2 regions of the Paenibacillus sp. TAF43_2 genome follow, and region 2 is predicted to be linked to the other one. Evidence: a T-box and tRNA genes for the amino acid it is inferred to sense, from the RefSeq annotation. Region 2 holds a T-box; the other holds one or more tRNA genes.
What was found. The T-box of region 2 lies ahead of AB4Z17_RS21115 (valine--tRNA ligase). A T-box ahead of a tRNA ligase gene usually reads a tRNA of that ligase, here a tRNA-Val.
Positions count from the first base shown of each region.

Region 1: it has a tRNA-Val gene. The T-box ahead of AB4Z17_RS21115 (valine--tRNA ligase) is inferred to sense a tRNA for this amino acid. The anticodon was not compared.

Region 1 covers NZ_JBFRDK010000057.1:25,099-32,821, reverse strand. Annotated here, with positions in the region: gene AB4Z17_RS14760 (RDD family protein) at 1-333, shown strand, start outside; gene AB4Z17_RS14755 (hypothetical protein) at 502-987, shown strand; gene AB4Z17_RS14750 (uracil-DNA glycosylase) at 1,039-1,731, shown strand; gene AB4Z17_RS14745 (S-layer homology domain-containing protein) at 1,790-2,752, opposite strand; tRNA gene AB4Z17_RS14740 (tRNA-Val) at 2,953-3,025, shown strand; gene AB4Z17_RS14735 (NAD(P)H-dependent oxidoreductase) at 3,845-4,387, shown strand; gene AB4Z17_RS14730 (winged helix-turn-helix transcriptional regulator) at 4,450-4,824, opposite strand; gene AB4Z17_RS14725 (DUF4352 domain-containing protein) at 5,199-5,798, shown strand; gene AB4Z17_RS14720 (aspartyl-phosphate phosphatase Spo0E family protein) at 6,166-6,333, opposite strand; gene AB4Z17_RS14715 (YjfB family protein) at 6,544-6,717, opposite strand; gene AB4Z17_RS14710 (hypothetical protein) at 6,908-7,075, shown strand; gene AB4Z17_RS14705 (DUF3892 domain-containing protein) at 7,212-7,463, shown strand; gene AB4Z17_RS14700 (MBL fold metallo-hydrolase) at 7,529-7,723, opposite strand, start outside.
Region 2 covers NZ_JBFRDK010000108.1:9,676-17,398, reverse strand. Annotated here, with positions in the region: gene AB4Z17_RS21125 (RluA family pseudouridine synthase) at 1-970, shown strand, start outside; gene AB4Z17_RS21120 (LysM peptidoglycan-binding domain-containing protein) at 1,060-2,358, shown strand; T-box leader at 2,478-2,718, shown strand; gene AB4Z17_RS21115 (valine--tRNA ligase) at 2,775-5,417, shown strand; gene AB4Z17_RS21110 (bifunctional folylpolyglutamate synthase/dihydrofolate synthase) at 5,447-6,832, shown strand; gene murC (UDP-N-acetylmuramate--L-alanine ligase) at 6,840-7,723, shown strand, end outside.

The DNA of each region.
Region 1 (7,723 bases), on a different contig from region 2:
CCATTAGCCATTATTTCATTATTATTTACAGGAGGAAATGAAGGTAGAGATTATTTTACAGATGCGGTCTCATTCCTTTACTCGTTACTGGTTCCGGTATTTTGGAGCGGCTATACCATTGGGAAAAGGATATGCGGCGTACAGATTAGAAAGTTGGATGGCTCACCTCCAGGTATAGGAACCATGTTATTGCGTAATGTTGTTGGTGGACTCGTTTATGGATTAACATTAGGTATTGCTGTGATCGTCAGCGCCTTTATGGTCGGTTTGCGCGAGGACAAAAGAGCGATTCATGATTTTATAGCAGGAACAGAAGTGGTGCATTCTGATTAAGCTGTCTTATGAGCTCGTTGCGATATCATGCAGCGGGCTTTTTTTATTATACTTTTGGCATTTGCCACGACATTTAATGAGGAAACTTTTTGCTTTCTCTATTTTGAATGAAGTAAACTAAGAGTTGTTTGAAATACCTGAGAAATAAGGGAAGTAGGTGGATGATTGATGCAGCACAAGAACGAGGAGAATTCACTTAAGCTAAGCGCGCGTCGACTCTATGCGGAGATATTCTCTTTAAAGGACACACTTTACAATGATCTTCTACATCGGTTTAAGGATGATGTATCACTCACGGAAAAAGCGGAGCAGTGGAAAACCGGCATAATGGCAGCTGCGATCTCTACAGCGCTCTACAGCTCTTCTCTGGGCGGAAACAAGGAGTTTCCTTATGTCTATTCCTATTTGAAAATAAAGCTTAAAACGTATCATTCTGAAGGGGAAGCGGCGATAGAGGACTGTATGTCTGTCATTTCAGGCCTATTAAATGAAGCTGATTACGAGCCTGATTCATTTTCCGAAGGAATCGCTTTATGGCTTTATTTTAGTATTCAAGGAAAAGAGTCGTTTGTAGAAGAAGAGACGGTTCCATATTTGCTTACTGGACAATATATTAATCAAGTTTTTTATAATTGGTTTGATAAGCAGAGCTAATAAAGGCTGCTTATTCAAAAACGATTGCGTTTGAAGGGGATATTAATGATTATGAATACGTTAGTAAATGATTGGGCGCAGAAATTGCAGAGTGAGCTTGAAGCGCCTTATATGCAAGAGCTTTTTGCCATATTGGCAGAAAAATATAAAACGACCACAGTTTATCCGGAAGCAGAAAATATATACAATGCACTTCATCATACATCCTATGAGCAGACGAAAGTGGTCATTTTAGGACAAGACCCTTATCATGGACCAAAGCAGGCGCATGGGCTTAGCTTCTCCGTGCAGCCAGGATTAAAGGTACCTCCTTCACTAAAAAACATTTACAAAGAGCTGGAGTCGGATGTAGGGGCCACTGTGCCTGACCATGGAAGCTTGCTATCATGGGCTAAGCAAGGAGTGCTGCTTCTAAATACAGTGCTTACGGTGGAGGATGGCAATCCTAATTCCCATCAAGGAATAGGGTGGGAGCAATTTACCGATCAGATTATTGCCACTCTAAACGATAGGGAGAAGCCCGTGGTATTTATACTTTGGGGCAAGAATGCAGAAGCGAAAGCGAAGCATATTAATGGTGACAAGCATCATTTAATTATTTCACCGCATCCGAGCCCATTTGCAGCGCGCAAAGGTTTTTTTGGAAGCAAACCATTTTCCAGGACAAATCGTTTCTTAGAATCGATTGGAAGCGAGCCGATTGACTGGTCGATTCCAATGCTGAATGAGCTTGAAAGCAAATAAAAAAAGACTTCTCAACTGTCTGATGGTTAATAAGACAGGTAGAGAAGTCTTTTTTGGTTTAATTGATGATGATCGCTTTGCCTGTTGACGATTCACTTGATCCCGTAGATTGCGAGGATTGGGTGAGTACTGGCTTTAGCTTAGCATCAATATAAGTGGAGGCGGATACGTCTGTAATAACTTGAGGATACATTTTATCTGGATCAGGCATGACCAATTCTACATTGATGAAAGCTTGATCTCCTTCGAAAGCAATAGAGGTAATACGGAAACCATAACCGGGATGCCCTACTTGAGTGCTTACGGTTACTTTATTGATCTGCGGGTTTACCGCCTCAATCGAAAGCTTCAGGTCGAGGCTCGGTTGCTCAGGCTTAGTTGGAATCGGAGCCGTCTCCTTTACAAATGTAATGGCGTCATATAGCCAGCCTGCTGCTTCACCGCGCAAAATAGCTTTTTTAGGATAAAACTTGTTCGCATTATCCAATGTGACGATTTTGCTTATGAGAAGCTTTTGAATGCTGTCCATGTAGGTTTTGTTCACATCAGCCGCATCTTCCAACTGCATGAAAATTTCTATAAAAGCGTAATCGCCTTTCGTCATCATAGCTTTAAACAAATGATGAGCAAATTGCTCGCGGGTCATGATGTCGTTAGCTTTGACCGTTTTTGGAATTTCTAGACCATTAATGCTCGCGATGATAAAAGCTTGCGAATACCAAGCGTTATCTTTTATGTTTGTAAAATAGTCGCTTGCTTTAGGTTCTTTAATGAAGCGGATATGGTCAATATTAATATCTAACCCTTTAACGATCAAAGAAACGCCTTCGGCATAAGTGAGCTTGCCTTTAGGATTAAACTTGTCATGTTTATCTCCGCTTAGTATGCCCATCTTCTTAAGCTCGTTAATTTTATGCTCGTTTACGTCATTTTTAACGTCCTTGAAAGCCCATGCGGATTGTCCAAGAGTGAAGAGCATCATTGCAACCAGTGTCATTGTCAGTATCAATCGTCTTTTCATACGGTCACCTCTTCTTTTATTTGCTGCAGCACTTACTTGACGTCGTTAAAAGACAAATTGTTGCAATTATTATACAATCATTGTGACCGATTCTACTTTTGTGGAGACATCGTGATGAGAGTGGAGAGTCAGAAAAATCTGTAAAGAAATATGTTGACTTGACGTCTTTCACCTGATATATTATTAATTGTCGCTAATATGATCTGGTAGCTCAGCTGGGAGAGCACTATCTTGACAGGGTAGGGGTCACAGGTTCGAACCCTGTTCAGATCATACAAACAAAAAACCCGCAAACCCTTGTGATACATGGGATTGCGGGTTTTTCCTTTTTCGAATAAACTCAATTATCATCACTTGATTTTGACTGTGATACGAATTTGATACGAAAGAACTCTAAATAAAAGGCTGACGGACACGAATATCAAACTTCGGATTTCTGCTTATTCTTGTTAAGCTGAATCAGATTTCTTTGATGAGAGGTGATTCCAATGAATCAACAAAATCCAATTTATATTCTCATACAAGTTATACTCCCGCTGGCTTTGGTCTTTCTATTCATCTACATCTACACGAATAGGATGACCAAAGCGACACATTTTGTTTGTCCGTTGTGTCGCAGTCGTTTTAAATTATCAAAAGTAGGCTTTGCATCGGCACTAAAGACGGGAGTATTTAACGAGCGAATCGTAACTTGTCCTGTTTGTGGCTATAAAGGCAGGATGCCCATTATAAAGGATTAGGAGTTCATAACTTAAACTTCGGAAGCCTTGATAATCAAGGTTTTTTTTGATTTTATAATCAAAACTGCGATACGAAAAACCCTCAGATTCTCCTAAACATTCTCTCCTTGATTAACGAAAAAATCGATTTAAATCAAGTGGACGGCAGTACCGTCAACAACTCTTTTGCACGCGCAATTCGTAACCATTTCACTCCTTCACTTGCCAAGTCTATTTAGCATTTGGTAAAGCGTGTTCGGTACAGTACTTACCTTATGGTAAGTAGGTGAACGAAAAGTGCATACTTCCGCAATGCGGCGATGCGATCTATACTCTAGTTCAGAAACAAATACCGCTCAAGGAGGGCAATACATTGAAAACACTTGTTATCATTACACATCCAAACATGGAAGCATCCATCGTCAATAAACGCTGGGCGGATGAGCTTCGTAAATATCCCGACAAATATACGGTTCACGATTTGCACAGAGCCTATCCCGACGGAAAAATCGACGTGGAAAAGGAACAACAGTTGATTGAAGCGCATAGCAATTTAGTTTTGCAGTTCCCTGTTTACTGGTTCAGTTCTCCACCGCTGCTTAAACAATGGCTTGACGAGGTGCTAACTTACGGGTGGGCATACGGATCAAAGGGCGATAAATTAAGAAATCGAAAAACCGCTCTAGCTGTAACCGCAGGGGGAAGGGAAAAYGACTTTACCGAAGAAGGGAAATTCCGTTACGGACTTGACCAACTCTTATCTCCCTTTGACACGACATTTTTGTATTGCGGCGCAGATTATCGTTCCTTCTATGCCTTCTATGGTGCGGAATACGAGACGGAAGGAAATCCAGATTACTTAAGAAAATTAGATATTAGCGCGCACGGTTATGTTGATTTTATTGATAGTCTTTAATTAGTAGTGAAACGAAAAGCAGCATTTCCATCCATGGAAATGCTGCTTTTCTTCTTGAGTATTTATATCGAAAGCGGAATTGTTGCCGCCTGCGCGGCTGGTATGCCATTTTTTTCTCCCCATTGGCACATGATATCCAGTACCGGAATAATCGTTTGCCCCAACTCGGTCAAGGAATACTCGACTTTGGGAGGGATTTGTGGGAATTCCTCGCGGCTGACAATGCCGTCTGTCTCCAACTCTTTTAACATCACGCTTAATGTTTTAAAGGATATAGTGCCGATTCTCCGTTGCAGCTCATTGAACCGCATGACCTTGTTTTCGGAGAGCCAGTACAGTATGGTCATTTTATATTTGCCGCCAATAACAGACAATGTGTAGCCGAAGCCAGTGTCTTTGGGTTGAATGCCAGTCGGTACACAGTTTTCAACCTGCATGGGCTGTTATCCTCCTTTTGAGATATTCGACGAAAAAGGCAGGTGCTGCCGCGTCTCTATGCTAAGAATTCGTTTTCTCTGTAATTGATAATTCACTGAAAAGTCAACCTGGGAGCAATAAACTTACTATACCATTTCGAAACGATTAGTTCAAAACACTCTGGCAGTAAAAAGGTGCTTGATATAGCAAATGAGAAACTTTCTAACCACCATTTTATGGATATAAATTTAAGCAATTATTAAAAGTATTTTATAGCAATCTATTATAAGTATCAATTACTTGAAAAAGAATTGACGTAGTATGACAAATATTTCTAAGATAACCCTTGGAATTTGTGGTAATATGCAGAAAATTGTTGAAGGGGGAAAGTTTGATGAAAAAAGTTCAAATCTTTACATTACTCGCACTCATATTGCTTGTTTTATCAGCCTGCGGGGGATCACAAACAAATAATGCAGCCAAATCTTCAAGTAACAATCAAGCAAGCACGGTGGATAGCAAGGAGACTGAGGCTACTGAAACACCCAAAGAAACGGAAACTCCGCCTACGGAGGAACCGAAAGAAGCATCCTTCAAGCCAGGTGAAAAATTCAAATTAGGCACTTGGGAAATTACCCTTGAATCATTTGAGTTTAATCAAAAAGTGAGTAGTGATATGTTTTCCTCAAGCACTGATGAAGGCAATAAATTTATTGTATTAAATTATAATGTTACCAATAATGGCAAAGCGGCAAATGATTTTACTGCAATGATAAATGGTATTCAAATGAAAGCTATTTTTAAAGGCGAGTATGAATATGATTACACTGTAACTATGATCGATGGAGACTTGAGTCAAAATAGTATTAAACCATTAGCGAGCAAAAAAGGTTTTGTTGTAATCGAAGTTCCAGACTCGGTAGCTAGTTCCAATGAAAGTCTTGTAATTAAGCTTGAAGATGATGGGGAAAAAGCTCAAATCGTTTTAAAATAGTAGATACAGTCACTCATTATTGTGGGTGTTTTTTTATCCCGAAAAAGCAAACTTTAATCGCGGCAGTTGATTGTTCCATTCTTTTAAGAGAGAGTTGCGCCGAAGCCGAACATGGCAAGGTAAAGTAGTTAATTAGAGGAAGCAGGAGGGAAAATCAAAACAGGGAAATCAAATGGTGTTGTGGCAGTTAGGATCGTGAGCCTTATGAGGTGAAGAGGAGAATGCTGCAAAATTTTGATAAGGTAGGTGCACGTTCAGAACCCTTGCATAGCAAGGGTCCTTTTTATTTTATGTCCACAATTAAACCTCCAAAACCTAATTTCATATTCTTTCATGCAATATAAGAAAACCTCTTCATGCGAAAGGGCTAATTTGAATGATTGGCTAAGCATCCGGAATATTGATTTAAGAGAAAGTCCAGTTCTTGGCTAATTTTGAGAACAGCTTGATCTGTAAAATTATTGCACGCGCCAAATATCTCGACCATTTCAGCTCGTAATTCTTCAATTCTTTGTTGATAAAAGCAGATGTTCATCATAATCCCTCCAACTTTTCATTTGTTAAATTAAGGATAAACGAAGGTTGTTAGAATTTTTTAACAATGAGATTAGGATAATGTTAGTTTTCTGAACAATCTCAAAGAAGCAGGCCTTCGTATTAGATTAACTAAACATATCAGTTTCATTTGAAACAGTTTCAAGATGGAAAACCCCCAAGTAGCGATTTATGCCTTTGGGGGTTCAGTTTAAACTTGTATATCGATGCTTTGGCCTAAATGAGGTTGTGCTTGTTTCATCATTTGAACCATATCCTGCGTTTGCTGCGTAGCTTGTTCCTTTGCTAAAGACATGACACGGATGCTCGCTGCAAGTGCTAAGCTGTTCTGATTCATTGCTATTGATGCTGCTGCTATATCCATAAAACACCTCCTTATTTCATTATCGGCAAAAACGATCAACTTCTTTACAATAAATCGTTGCTCGCTGGTGCTGCCCTGATATGCTGCTTAAACCTGTTTCATGCGACTTAATTGTGGATTTAATTTAAACAATACTAAAGGCACGATTCCCAGCATACGATGATAGAAAGCGCGCAGGAGGCGGTTGCTGTTGGCAGCAGAGTATGCCTATTTAGCCATTTGGCTATTGGGGATGTTTGGAATTATCGGCATTGTTATTGGTTCTGTAGCAAATTTCGCAATACATGATTCTTTGTCACATGACGAGCAGTTTGTTTGGAGAAGGAAACTTCCAGCTGACGCAATCAAAAGAAAATAAAATCAAAAATCCAGCGTTCGCTCCTCATGCGATAGCGCTGGATTTTTTTGTAAGGTGATGGTGCATAATTATTGCACACGCAAGGCATGATATAAATTGGCTGTACATTCTGATAAGTTGAGAGGGGCTAACAAAGATGAGTCACGAGGTTGACGGACAAGATACTAGGGAGCAAATTGTTGCCGTACAAAAGGATGGAGACGGTGATCTTACCGCATTCAAAACGAATAGCGGCCGAGTGCTTGACTATGCAACGGCACTTCAAGAGGTACAAGCAGGTCATATTGCAGGGGTAAATGCCTTTAAAGGAAAAGATGGCGAAATCTATATTCGAGGCGACGCAGATGGAGATCCAACAAACAATTTGGATCAGCTTCCAATGTTCTAAATTAAATGTTAACAACATTAATAAAAAGGCGCCGCACTTCTTAGATGTCGGCGCCTTTTTTGTATTTAGTTGATCTCATAGCTTTCATGCTGCCTAACGATTCGCATATGGCCGGTTAGACCTTCATATTGCTCTATGGTGTCTCCGTAATGCATAAGCCATATTTTACTTTGAATAGATTCAGGAAGGCTTAGAAGCTCCTCCAGGCTTGCGTGAACAACAGCTGGCGCTTCAAGCTGGCAATCATGGTAAATAGTCGT
Region 2 (7,723 bases):
ATGGCTGGAGCTAGACTGGCTTGCTCTTGGCGCTGCGTCCTCTGATACCATTAATCCTGAATCGGAAAAGGATCCGGCGGCAACGCCGGAGCTTGCGCAGCCGCGGGCTGGCAGTCATCCGCACCTTGTGCGTCAGTGGCTGCTGGCCCGTTCCTTTTTTCCGCAGAAGTGGATTAATCGGTTGTTTTCAATTGGAGGCATTCAGTGGAACGGAGAGCAGCTGCAGCTGCTTGCTTTCCCGCCAGTAGATCCGCGCAGTGATGCTTCATATCGTCACCTGCGCAGGGATACTAAACTAAAAATGCCAGATGTGTTGTATGAAGACGATTTCTGCGTTGTATTTGACAAGCCTGCTGGCATGGCAGTGCATGGGTCATCTCCCGGTCAAAGCGGAACGCTGGATGAGGCGGCGGCATGGCATCTTTTGAGCCAAGGCGATCCGCTGAATATACGTCATATCCACAGGCTGGATGATGATACGTCTGGTCCCGTTTTATATGCAAAAAATGATTTGGCCCAGTGGAAGCTTGATGAGGCGATGAGAGCGAAAGCGATAGACAGACAATATATGGCTGTCGTTCAAGGCCGAATGTCAAAGCTTTCGGGTACAATCAATATGCCAATAGGGAAGGATCGACATCACCCGGCAAGGCGCAGAGTTTCAGAAAACGGCGATCTAGCAATTAGCCATTACGAGGTTGTGGCAGCAAATTCTCGATCGTCAATAATACGTGTAAAGCTTGAGACGGGACGAACGCATCAAATTCGGGTTCACTTAAGTCATATTGGACATCCGCTGCTTGGAGACGGTCTGTATGGAGGCAGCACAGCACAGTTGAAGCATCAAGCGCTGCATGGGGAAAAGCTTGTTTTTCCTCATCCTCTGACCGACTCGCTAATAGAAGCAGCCTCGCCTTGGCCTGAGTGGCTGATGCAGCTTTCAGAAGAGATGGAGTTCCGTTCAAAATGATAGTCATGCTCCTGCCCAACCTACCATATAGATAAGTAGTGAATGTAACGTTAGACCAAGCATTCAGTATGAGAGGGGAGGATTTAGGCGTGTCGGATCAAACGAACGGATTACGTTTTGATGTGTATGAGCGCGTCCACTTGCCCGATGATGTTGCGGCAATTGACGAGTTGGAGGAAATTGAGCTTGTTCCTCGTATTCAAGTTATCGATCAAGGGGACCATGCCGTGCTTAGAGGGCAGCTTCTGCTTAGCGGGGTATATAGGAGTCAAACTGATTCCGAAAACTCCCTGACGCTGGAGCACTGGATACCGGTCGAAATAACGCTGCCAATGAACCGCATATCACGGCTGGATGATATTTCGATTGAAATTGACAATTTTGACGTCGATCTTTTGTCTGCTCGCACATTGAACATTACGGGTGTTCTTTCTTTGCGCGGTATTTCTGCTCAGCCTATTCAGGAGCCGGAGGACATTTGGCGAGAAGAACCTTTTACTGTCATTCATCAACGGGAAGTTTATGATGAACGAGTCGTGGAAGCTTTTAATGGTCAAAATACCGCTAATGAACAATCGTACATAGCGGAAGAACTTGAGCTTGCTGCGCAAGAGGAGATTTCAAACGAGCAAAAAGCCGATGCATCGGATGAGCCTGAGGAAGCAACCGTAACCATCTCTTCCTCATCTTCAGGCGGAGGCTGGTCATCTTCGCAGTTATTCGCATCTCCTGCTCCGCAGGAAGAGGATGTGGAGAGCCAAGAAGATGAGAGAGAAATTCCACTATCTTCTCAGCAAACAAGCAACGAGGGCTGGTTAGCAACATCCTCGCCGTTTGCAAATGATTCCGCAGTGATTCCACCAGTTGAAGCAGCAAGCGAGCAAGTACTGGCGGAGGAACGTGAAGAGCCGGTACAAATCGATGTTCCAATAACTCCAATAGCTCCAATAGCTCCAGTAGCAGAGGCTTTCCCGCAGCAGAGTCCTGTTCCAGAGCAGGAAAAGCAGGAGCCGCGTATCGCAATTACAAACAAGCAGCCGCAAGAGGGTTCTGGTTTGGCAGGAGATGTCGGCATTCTCACGCTGCTTCAGACAAGTCGGCGTGAACAAGCAGCACGTCAGGCGGCAGAACAGGTAGTCGCTCAGCAGCGGGCAGATGAGGAAGCTAGAGTACAGGCTTCCGGCGATGAGATTGAGTGGAAAAACTTATTTCTGGGCAAACGCTCGGAAGATAAGGAATTTAAGAAAATTCGGATGTGTATTGTGCAGCGGGACGAGACGCTTGATGTCATCGCTACACGCTATAGCATGAATCCGAGAGAAATTGTAATGTATAACCGTTTGGACGACTCAAGTGTGTCGGAAGGACAGCTGTTATACATTCCATAGAGGCTTCTGTAACGAAAATGCCCTTATTGCTCATTAATTTGAGCGATAGGGGCATTTCTTGCTTCTGCCGAGGTTGACTCAAGTGAGCAACAAAGGTATGATAAAAGTATATATGTGTTATAACGACATTGATGGGGAATAGTAGGCAGCAAAGCCTTCAGAGAGTGGAACCGTTACGCTGAGAGGTTCTGCAGGAAGTGACTGCTACGAGTCGCCCCGGAGTTGCCTGAGCCAAGTAGGAGCAACCTGTGCTCTACCGAAGTCAGGCCGGCCGCAGCCGTTATCTGTTTGAGTGCCATGCGGATACATTTCGCGTGGAACAAAGGTGGTACCACGGAAGCTTAACCTTTCGTCCTTTATGATAAGGGCGGCAGGTTTTTTTTGTTTTTGTAGATCGATTTATGGAGGATGGACGAATGTCAGAAAATCAAACGACAACTGCAATGCCGACAACTTATGATCCTAAGGCAGCTGAGCAGAAATGGTACGATTACTGGATGCAGGGAAAATTTTTCGAGGCAGGCAAACGACCGGATGCACAGACGTATACGATTGTTATTCCGCCTCCTAACGTTACCGGAATGCTGCATATCGGGCATGCGTTAGATTTTACCCTACAAGATATTTTAATTAGAACGAAGCGTATGCAAGGATTCGACACGCTATGGGTGCCAGGAACTGACCATGCGGGCATCGCGACGCAAACAAGAGTTGAGCAGAAGCTGCGTGAGCAAGGAATTTCGCGCTACGACCTAGGTCGTGAAGCATTCCTAGAGAAAGTATGGGAGTGGAAGGATGAGTACGCAAGTACGATTCGCGATCAATGGTCGAAGATGGGACTTTCCCTCGATTATTCGAGAGAGCGGTTCACTTTGGATGAAGGCCTCTCCAAGGCTGTACGCGAGGTTTTTGTTAAGCTCTATGATAAGGGCTTGATCTATCGCGGCAAAAAAATCATCAACTGGGACCCTGCTGCCCGCACAGCTCTTTCAGATATTGAGGTAGAGCACAAGGAAATCAATGGTCATTTGTATCACTTGAAATATCCTCTTAAGGACGGTTCAGGCTTTATAACGGTTGCAACGACACGTCCAGAAACGATGCTCGGCGATACAGCTGTAGCGGTTCATCCAGAGGATGATCGTTACAAGCACTTGATTGGGCAAATGATCGTGCTTCCAGTCGTTGGGCGCGAAATTCCGATTATTGCAGATGAGTACGTCGATAAGGAATTTGGTTCAGGTGCCGTAAAAATTACGCCTGCACATGATCCAAATGACTTTGAAGTTGGCGAGCGCCACAGTCTGCCGCAAATCATTGTGATGGATGAGACAGGTACAATGAACGCTGAAGCTGGTCCTTATCAAGGTCTCGACCGTGCGGATTGCCGCAAGCAGCTCGTTAAGGATTTGCAGGAGCAAGGCGTATGCGTGGAAATCGAAGATCATGTGCATCAAGTTGGTCACAGTGAGCGTAGCGGCGCCGTTGTTGAGCCCTATTTGTCTACACAATGGTTCGTTGCTATGAAACCTCTAGCTGAGGCTGCAATCGCAGCTCAAAAGGCTGGCAAAGGTGTCAACTTCGTACCTGAGAGATTCGAGAAAATATATTTGCACTGGATCGAGAACGTACGCGATTGGTGTATTTCTAGGCAGCTATGGTGGGGTCACCGCATACCGGCTTGGTATGATGAGACGACAGGTGAAACACATGTATCCCGTGAGAATATGGAAGGCGATCACCTTACTCAAGATAATGACGTGCTTGATACGTGGTTCAGCTCCGCATTATGGCCGTTCTCAACACTAGGCTGGCCGGATGAAACGAATGACCTGAAACGTTATTACCCAACGGATGTACTCGTAACGGGTTATGACATCATTTATTTCTGGGTATCCCGAATGATCTTCACAGCTCTTGAGTTTACAGAGCAATCTCCGTTCAAGGATGTGCTGATGCACGGACTTGTTCGTGACTCCGAAGGACAAAAGATGTCCAAGTCGAAGGGCAATGGTGTCGATCCGCTTGAGGTTATCGAGAAATATGGTGCAGATGCTATGCGTTATATGATCTCGACAAGCAGCACGCCGGGGCAGGATTTGCGTTTCCGCTGGGAGAAGGTTGAGCAATCGCGCAACTTTGCGAACAAAATTTGGAATGCATCACGCTTCGCGCTGATGAATCTTGAAGGGGTTGAAGCAGCTGATATTGATATCACTGTTAATCTCGGAACAGCGGATCGCTGGATTTTGCATCGCCTGAATGAAACGGTTCGTGATGTAACTCGATTAATTGACAGCTATGAGTTCGGTGAAACTGGACGTCTATTGTATAATTTCATTTGGGACGATCTTTGCGACTGGTACATTGAATTCGCTAAGCTTAGCCTTTACAGCACGGATGAAGCAGCTAAAAAAGCTACGCAATCGGTACTTGCTTATGTGCTAGACCGTACGCAGCGTCTTATTCACCCGTTCATGCCATATATCAGCGAAGAGATTTGGCAGCATCTGCCTCATGTTGGCGATACGATCACTTTGGCAGAATGGCCGGTTTATGATACTGCGCTTGAAGCGCCGGACGCTGTGAAAGAGATGGAGCTTCTGATGGAGATGATCCGTTCAGTTCGTAATATCCGAGCAGAAGTAAATGTTCCGATGAGCAAAAAGATTGAAATGCTAATTAAGCCTGCTAGCGAGGCTGAGGCTGCTATTATGTCCCGCAACGAAGAATTTATTAAACGTTTCTGCGGTACGTCAAGTTTGGAGACTGGCCTCCACATTAGTGCGCCGGACAAAGCAATGACTGCGATTTTAACTGGTGCTGAGATTTATTTGCCGCTTGCCGGCTTAATCGATATTGCTCAGGAGATTGCTCGTTTAGAGAAGGAACATCAGCATTTGAATACCGAGGTAGAGCGGATTGAGAAGAAGCTCAGCAATGAAGGCTTTGTGGCAAAAGCGCCAGCTAAGGTTATCGATGAAGAACGCGCCAAAATGAACGATTATGCAGACAAACGCGACAAGGTACTAGCTAGAATTGCGGAATTGCGCGGATAACGCTGCAAAACGGAAGAAGGACGATTAGTATGACAGATCAACAAATAGAGCAGCGGCCTGCAGGGCCGCTGCAATCCTACCGGGAAGCGGTAGATTGGATTACTGGGCTAATTCCATTCGGTATTCGTCCAGGTCTTGATCGGATCGAGCAATTGATGGAACGGCTGGATAACCCGCATCGCAGATTAAAGTTTATCCACATTGCCGGGACAAATGGGAAAGGGTCTACTTGTGCCTATTTGACGAGCGTTTTGCTGCGCGGCGGATATGATGTAGGCACATTTACATCGCCATATATAACGAAGTTTACGAATCGTTTTCAATATAACGGGATCGATATCGAAGAAGAGACTCTGCTTAGACTTGCCAATGAGCTAAAACCTCATGTTGATGAGCTTGCTCAGACAGAACTTGGCTCGCCTACGATGTTTGAAGTATCAACAGCGCTGGCTATTCTTTTTTATGCGAAGGTCACTTACCCCGATTATGTCGTGTGGGAGACAGGACTTGGCGGCAGGCTTGATGTGACGAATATCGTTCAACCGGTTGTTTCCGTCATTACGAATATTGGCCATGACCATATGGATAAACTCGGTGATACGATTGCTGCAGTTGCGAGCGAAAAAGCTGGCATTATTAAAGCAGGAATACCTGTCATTAGTGCGGTTACTCAGCCAGAGGCAATTGAGGTTATTAAGCAAGCAGCTGAAGGCAAAAAAAGCACGCTTTATTTGTTAGGCGAACAGTTCCATGAAACGGCAATCTCGGTTCGCGAGAATGAGCAAACTTTCCGCTTCGACAATTTATTCCGCAGCATCGAGCCTTTGACAATCACGCTTAATGGTGCCCATCAACGGACGAATGCAGCGGTTGCCGTCATGACGCTTGAGATACTTCGCCAATATAATGCACTGGTCATCGAAGATGATGTACTGGCGGAAGGACTTCAAAAGGCAGCGTGGCCGGGACGACTTGAGATGGTTTCTGATCAGCCTCGTATTTTGGTCGATGGCGCACATAATCCAGAAGGTGCAGAGTCACTCGTGGACGCTTTGAAAAATACTTACAAATATGATCGGTTACATCTTATGATGGGTATGCTGGAGAATAAGAATCATCAGGATGTTCTTAAGCATATACTACCAATAGTGGATACGCTTATTGTGACCGAGCCTGACTATCGAATGAAAAAAGATGCCTCTGCTTTGGCTGATTTGGTACGTGAAATGCGTCAGCAACAGCCAGATCAGTACGCTTTCGAGCTTGTAGTGGAATCAAACTGGCAAGCAGCATTACAAAAACTACAACAGTTAACCGGGGAAACAGACCTTGGAGTCGTGACAGGCACGCTATATTTAATTGCTGACGTTCGCTCCCGCATTTTGTATGACTCGGATTCTGAAAAAGGTTGGTGAACCGTCTTTGAATACGGCAGAACACGTTCATTTCATCGGAATCGGCGGTTACGGAATGAGTGCCATTGCCCGCGTTATGCTGGAAATGGGCTATAAGGTGACCGGGTCCGATGTCGCACGTCAAGAATTAACAGAGAAGCTTGCAGCAAATGGTGCCAGCATTTATATCGGTCATCAGCCCGAGCATGTGAATGGAGCGGATTTGGTCGTATACTCTACGGCACTTTCCAAAGATAATGTTGAACGGAAAGCAGCTGAAGAGCTCAACATCCCAGTTTTGCATCGGTCGCAAATGCTGGCTAGATTGATGAACGCAGGCAAAGGAATCGCAGTAGCCGGCGCACATGGCAAGACGACGACCTCTTCAATGATCGCGCTTGTTATGGAATCTTGCGGTGCGGATCCAACCTATATTATCGGTGGCGAAATCGTTAATGTAGGTACAAACGCAAAAGCGGGCAAAGGTGAATACGTCGTAGCGGAAGCGGACGAGAGTGATGGTTCATTCCTTCATTATCACCCTACGCTTGCTATCGTGACGAATATTGAGCCGGATCATCTTGAAAATTATGATGGCGATTTCGGCAAGCTGAAGGCTGCTTATGTGCAGTTTTTGCAGCAGGTGAAAGCGGACGGCAAGGCGATTGTATGCGCGGATGACGAGACGGTTAACGAATTGATACCGCAAGTATATCAAGGCAATATGAATTCATCGCAGCTAGTGACTTATGGCATTGACGGCGATGCAGACTATAAAGCTCAAAATGTTGTACTTGGAGACCGGAAGGTAACCTTTACAATGACGCATAAAGGGGCATTGCTTGGAGATGTGGAGCTGTCTGTTCCAGGTCTTCATAATGTGTACAATGCAATGGCTACTATTATTACTTG